Regions from separate parts of the Rossellomorea oryzaecorticis genome, predicted to be linked through region 2. Evidence: a T-box and tRNA genes for the amino acid it is inferred to sense, from the RefSeq annotation. Region 2 holds a T-box; the other holds one or more tRNA genes.

Region 1 (3,414 bases), on a different contig from region 2:
CTCCATGGCCGTGCGGCGTTTGAGAAGAATCCAGAGCTGAACCGGGAGCTGTTGAGGCAGAGGGGGCAGTTTTCTAAATAATTGTGAAGGCCCGTCCCTCACTGCTTTTCAGCGGTGAAGGACGGGCCTTTCTCTGTGTTCAAGGGAAATGTAACGTGAGCTGTAGTTCCTTCTCCTTGAGAACTTTCAAAACGGATCTTCCCATTATATTTTTCTACAATATTGAAGCAGATCATTAATCCGAGACCTGTGCCCTTGCTTTTCAATGAATAGAAAGGTGTCCCCAGGGCATCCACTTCGTCCCTTGTCATTCCCCTTCCCTCATCGATTACAAGGATTTTCACTTCATTTTTTTGTTTTTTCACCTTTACGGAAATAACCCCATTAGGAGGAGAGGCTTCGATTGCGTTTTTGATAAGGTTGATAAAAAGCTGCTTCAACTCAATCGGATTGGCCTTCACCATGCATCCTTCCTCCACCTTCAGTTCAATGCTTGTACTGCTGCGCAGCCCGTAACTCACCAATAATTCCGTGACATCATGTAAAATGATGTCCATCTCTACAGAAGATGCCATCTTCTCCTCATCGGGTTTGGCTATGGATAGGAATTGAGAAATAACATGTTCAGCTGAATGAAGCTCGTCAATCATCAAGGAAAAATTCCGCTTGTAGCTCTGATTCAAGTCAGGATTCTCCTGATAATACTGTAAAAAACCCTTCACCACAGTGAGCGGATTCCTGATTTCATGAGCAACCGCTGCCGCCATCTGCCCTGTCGTCTTCAACCGTTCAGCTTGCTGAACCTGCTCATAGTACATTCGCTGCTTTTGAATCCTGACACTCGACAGATGAAACACATAAAAAAGGATGATTTGCGTCGCAAGGAAGTTCACTATATTCCCGGTCATATCAGTGTATACGTACGAATAGGCTTTCCCCTGATCAAAAATGGATATATAAGTGAAAGTGAATCCTATCAATACTGTATTAGTGATTAATGAAAAATAAAAAAGAGTGCGATCAAAAAATAAAATGGACAACGCAGGTACAAAGCATAACAACACAAAGCCGGACCACGTTTCTGGATACAAATAAAACAAGCCGTATAGATAAGCAGTCGATGCAAACACCGTTATATACCTCATAAACGCATTCTCATACCGTGGATACAGTAACAGGCATAGTGAAACCACCAAGACCATGAATGCATGTATGATATAACGAAAATTTATTGTATTATTAACTACTACACCCATCACCATCAATAAGATGATGGCAGCTATAATAAAATAATAATTCCTTTTGTATAACCTCTGTTGTAATTCCTTCATCATCCACTTCCCCTGCTGGAGTCCACCATTAACTCCCAAACTATTACATTCATAGTAACTATCTTACAAAAATGGGGATTAGTCAATGGTGAGCGGAGTGGATTGGTGGCGGGGTGGTGGTGGGTCGGGGGGACAGGTACCGTGGCTCTAATAACAAACTTTTCACTTCTTAACAGCGTTTAATATATACAAATCAGAATGAATCTAAAAACACAAAAAGCCAATTCTTCTACTTCCTCGCATTAGAGGCAGCACAAGAACTGGCTTTTAATTACTTAGTGGAGCGGGTGATGGGAATCGAACCCACGACATCAGCTTGGAAGGCTGAGGTTTTACCATTAAACTACACCCGCTTATAAATTTGTAAATTGGCAGGGGCAGTAGGAATCGAACCCACACCAAAGGTTTTGGAGACCTTCGTTCTACCGTTAAACTATGCCCCTGTGATGTAAGTGTGCATTTTACGCAGTTCGCTCTGAGCGTATGCTCCGCTTCCGATGTGCAAAGGTTAAGGATGCTTCTTTTCACTCCGCTGTCGCTCCGTAAATTTTAAGTAAGCTTCTTTTACTCCGCAAACGCTTCGTAAAAAAGCTATATGGAGGGGGGCAGATTCGAACTGCCGAACCCGAAGGAGCGGATTTACAGTCCGCCGCGTTTAGCCACTTCGCTACCCCTCCATGATTATGAGAAAAAATAAATATGGCGGAGGAAGAGGGATTCGAACCCCCGCGGGCTTTAACACCCCTGTCGGTTTTCAAGACCGATCCCTTCAGCCGGACTTGGGTATTCCTCCGTATGATTGGCTGCTAACTAAACAAATAAGCACCTTATTGTAACTGCCTATATAAAGCTAGGCTTAGCTTTTACTTAGTGATGCTCCGCTGTCGCTTCGTAAAAAATCCATGGTGGAGGATGACGGGATCGAACCGCCGACCCTCTGCTTGTAAGGCAGATGCTCTCCCAGCTGAGCTAATCCTCCGTAAATTCTTTCGTTATTGGTGACGACCTTTATTAATCTATCAATTCTTTATAGAGTTGTCAAGTCTTTGTGGTAATTTAAGAATCTGTGGTGTGGGTCGGGGAGACAGGTTCCTTGCCCCACTTTTTCCTTTCAATTCCGATGGGTCACCGTACCTGTCCCCCGGCTCAATTATGATAAAATAGACTACCAATCTTGTTTAAAGGGTGTGGCATGCTTGATGGAGATTATTCCTTATATTTCGGTGAGCAGTTTGAAATTACATATGACTTCTAAGGAGATTTCAGTACAATTAAAGGAAGAGCCTAAACGTTTCAGGAAACATGATGAAGAGATGCGCTCAGATCATTACGTAAAAGCCGGGATTCTGGTTTATTACAGGACAGATGGAAGATGTGATTCCATCGAGTTGACAGACGACAAGGATCCAGTAATAGATGGGATTCACTTTATGAAGTTGCCTGCTAAAAAGGCAAAAAAGTTATTACTTGAGTTAGATGAAGAAATGATTGACCTTGAGGATATGGCCATTTCGAGAAAGTTAGGAATCAGTTTATATATCCCCTACAACAAAGTAGAAACTGTCATGATTTTTGAAAGAGGCTACTATGATGAAATGCTGAAATTGCTGGAAGAAATGGATGCGGAGATTTAAGAGGTGGAGCTTCGGGTGTGGGTCGGAGGGACAGGTACGCTGACCCATTTCCATAATCTTTTTTAGATGGGTCGAGGTACCTGTCCCCTCGACCCATCCACCACCCCCCTCCCATCACTTTACTCTCTGAACGACGCTTCGCGATATCCCCGTAACCCGGGCTATTTGGCGGGCGGATATCCCTTCTATTTGTTTAAGCTGCCCAAGGATTGCATTTCGCTGTTCTTTCTCCATTTTTTGCAGCATGCTGGTACTTGCTATGCCGGTTGCTCTGATGCACGCAAGAACTTCCTGGTCCGTTTTTTGTACGCTCCTCGTTTCTTCGAGGAATTGCTCCTGGTCGTTTGTCTGGTACATATATTCTTTAAATAATCGTAGAGCGTTGGATTTGTCTTTTGAAAATAGTTGCAGGACACCGGAGGTACTGAGGAGACTATTATTATGAAGGT
Region 2 (3,414 bases):
TTGGCTGTGCTGAAAGATAATCGGGCAATCAAGCTGTATGAGGCCTTGGGTTTCATTCGGAATAAGGCTGTGGTGGATATGTGTTTGGGTTGATTCGGTGATACGATGGCCTCTGGAGGGATCGTTTAACTGAAACAGCTTCAATTGAACATTGTATTATTCTAACGCTTAAATTAACAGAGCTAATAGAACAATTTTTTAAAAATAGATTTGTGCAAAGGTGAATTGCCTATGATCATTTGGTTTTGACATTTACCTCAGAAAAGATTGGATTTGTCGGAGTGGACTCCTTTCATACAGAATAACTGGTATCGAAAACATTATATGAAATTTGTATATGTGCTCCAGATCTTCATTTTTCTGATACCCGTTTTCTTTCCAACAGGATTCACGACTATTGATACATTTTTGCTCATCATAATAGGTATCCTTGTTTTCATCATTCATGAATGTCTGCACATCTTGGTTATACGTAAAAAAGGTGATATAAGCCTGACGTTCAGCGGGATGTTTTTTTGGCTGAATACAAATGCCATCCTATCCAAAGCCAGATTCTGGCTCTTTATGAGCCTGCCCTTTTTAGTTTTAACGGTTGTGCCAGTCACACTATCGTTCTATGTATCAGGAAATGTGAAACTAATTCTGTTAATTGTGGGTTGGATCAACACGTTGATTTCTTCATCAGATATCATTAATTCATTGCTGATTACAATAAACCAAGGAATACGGATTTTTGCAGAGGTTATTACAGGTGCCGGGGATCAGACTCCGGCCTGTAAAAAAACAGCGTCGACCGAAATAGGTCTTCGCTGTTTTTGGCAATCTGTCCTCAATCAAACCTTCACCCTCACAAACTTCCTCTTCCCAACCTGCACAATCATACTGTCCTTTATCGGAACTACCAGATCGGTATCCAGCACTTTCTCGCCGTCGATCCGAATTCCGCCGTTTTTGATCATTCTTCTGGCTTCACTCTTTGAGCTTTGCATGCCCAGTCCGACCAGTAATTCGATAATAGCGACTTCCTTGGCACCTTCCCATTCGACTGAAGGGATATCCTCGGGGAGGGCTCCTTTTTGGAAGACGGTTTGGAAGTGCCTGACCGCCGCAGCGGCTGCTTCTTCTCCGTGGAACATGGAGACGATGGTGCGGGCCAGGCGGACTTTGGCGTCCCTTGGATGGAGGGTGCCGTCTGTCAAGCCGGCCGAGATTTTTTGTTTTTCTTCCAGCGGCAGGTCTGTGACCAGGTTGAAGTATTTGACGATGAGCTCATTAGGGATCGACATCGTTTTTCCGAAGATCTCGTTTGGCGGTTCGTCGATTCCGATGTAGTTGTGTTTGGATTTGGACATTTTGTCGACGCCGTCCAGTCCTTCTAGCAGCGGAAGCAGCATGACGACCTGCTTTTCTTTCACGTAGTGCTCCTGCAGCTGCCGGCCCATGAGGACGTTGAAATGCTGGTCTGTGCCGCCGAGTTCGATGTCGCTTTCTAAGGCGACGGAATCGTAGCCCTGCATCAGGGGGTAGAAGAATTCATGCAGGGAGATCGGTTTCCCTGTTGCAATTCTGTTGGAGAAATCGTTCCGTTCGATCAGGCGTGCGACCGTGATGCTTGAAGACAGGCGAATGACGTCTTCGAGGTTCAACGGTGTCAGCCACTCGGAGTTATAGAAAAGCTCCACTTTCTCCATATCGAGCACATGGCCGAACTGTTCAAAGTATGTCTGGGCATTCACCTTTACATCTTCATCGGTCAGCTGTTTCCGCACGGTCGATTTTCCGGTCGGGTCGCCGATCTTCCCGGTGAAATCCCCGATGATCAGCTGGATGATATGGCCGTTTTCCTGGAATTGCTTCAGTTTATTCAGGACCACGGTATGCCCCAGATGGACGTCCGGTGCAGTCGGGTCGAGGCCGAGTTTTATTTTAAGCGGCTTCCCGGTCTGGATGGAACGCGCCACTTTATCCCTTAATTCATTCTCGGGAATCGTCTCCACAACCCCGTTCTGATAAAGACTGATCTGCCTCTCCAATTCTGCCTGCTGTTCTTTCGTCAGTTTCTTCATCCCTTTTTCCTCCTTATAGACTTTTTTCTAAAAGATTGTTACTTTTCGTAAATAGAGTTGTAACCTGAAAGGAGCTTGTGTAGGTGCTCTTTCCGAACTCAAGATTAAACTAGAGACGGACGGACAACCCGAAAATACCAAAGTTCCGGTATTTTCTTGTCTGTATAGCAACAAGGTATGCGAAAAGAGCCTTATAAAAAAATAAAACCACGACCCTAATAAAGGGACGTGGTTAACGCGGTACCACCCTTGCTTGAAGAATTTCTCTTCCACTCAATCGGATAACGGTCCGGCCGTTTCCTGCTGCTACACAGGAAAAGTTCAAGGGGGTAATTCGCCATTATCTGTGTTCTGATTCGCACCGGCCATCAGATCTCTTCGACAGGGAGATAATTGACTACTGAATCCTATCATCACTTATTGGGTTTTGGAATTATTTTCATTATTGTACTTGAGGGAAGGAGGGGAAGGCAAGAACTATTTTGAAACTTTTACCTTTTCCTCCGTCTGCCTACAGTCTGCTCCTAATAACATCCCCAACAAATGATAATTAGTCAATGATAAATCCAATTTTTCCAAATTGATCTGAGGCCTCGATTCTTTTGAAGGCGTCATTGAAATTATCCAGGGAATAAGCCCGATCAACTATCGGTTTAATATCATGTTCTTTTATAAATTCCAGCATTTCTAAAAACTCTTCATGGCTTCCCATCGTAGAGCCCAGGAGGTTAAGCTGACCATAGAAAAAATCACGCAGGTTAATCTGGGCTACATCTCCGGCGGAAGCACCGAATGTCACCACTGTACCGCCTTGGGTCACCTGACGGAGCGACTTGTTAATCGTAGCGGCACCGACTGAGTCAATGACGAGGTCCATTTTTTCACCAGAAAGCAATTGATCCCAATCCCCATTACTGTCAATTGCCTTATCTGCACCAAGTTCAAGCGCATTCCGGCACTTTTCAGCTGAGCGTGAAGTGACATAAACGATGGCTCCGACGGCCTTCGCAAATTGGAGTAAAAATGTTGCGACACCACTCCCGATTCCAGGGATCAGCACTTTCATGCCTGCCTGAACTTTTCCTTTTGTAAACATTGCCCGGTATGCGGTAAGTGCTGAAAGGGACAGGACGCCAGCTTCTTCCCACGATAAATGCTCAGGTTTAGGAGCTACATATTCAGCAGGAACCGCAATCTTCCCGGCAAACGTACCGTGATGTGGATGTCCAAAAATGGTAAAGCCTTCTGGAGGGGCATCCGTATTGTCCTTCCAGCCAATCCCAGGATTTATGATCACGCTGTCGCCAACCCGGACATCCTGTACCTCTGCACCAACAGCCTCTATCAC

The links. A T-box is a leader RNA that pairs with one kind of tRNA and senses whether it is charged. The one in region 2 lies ahead of tyrS (tyrosine--tRNA ligase), so its partner is inferred to be a tRNA-Tyr.
Region 1: it encodes a tRNA-Tyr, which carries the amino acid that the T-box ahead of tyrS (tyrosine--tRNA ligase) is inferred to sense. The anticodon was not compared.

What each region holds. Positions count from the first base shown of each region.
Region 1 covers NZ_JBJOSA010000028.1:26,588-30,001, forward strand. Annotated here, with positions in the region: gene glaH (glutarate dioxygenase GlaH) at 1-81, shown strand, start outside; gene ACKA06_RS19860 (ATP-binding protein) at 99-1,331, opposite strand; tRNA gene ACKA06_RS19865 (tRNA-Gly) at 1,611-1,684, opposite strand; tRNA gene ACKA06_RS19870 (tRNA-Trp) at 1,701-1,774, opposite strand; tRNA gene ACKA06_RS19875 (tRNA-Tyr) at 1,928-2,008, opposite strand; tRNA gene ACKA06_RS19880 (tRNA-Ser) at 2,032-2,124, opposite strand; tRNA gene ACKA06_RS19885 (tRNA-Val) at 2,235-2,310, opposite strand; gene ACKA06_RS19890 (hypothetical protein) at 2,528-2,965, shown strand; gene ACKA06_RS19895 (transposase) at 3,080-3,414, opposite strand, start outside.
Region 2 covers NZ_JBJOSA010000007.1:147,034-150,447, reverse strand. Annotated here, with positions in the region: gene ACKA06_RS10980 (GNAT family N-acetyltransferase) at 1-93, shown strand, start outside; partial or broken gene ACKA06_RS10975 (DUF3267 domain-containing protein) at 268-779, shown strand; gene tyrS (tyrosine--tRNA ligase) at 834-2,066, opposite strand; T-box leader at 2,286-2,489, opposite strand; gene ACKA06_RS10965 (zinc-binding dehydrogenase) at 2,617-3,414, opposite strand, start outside.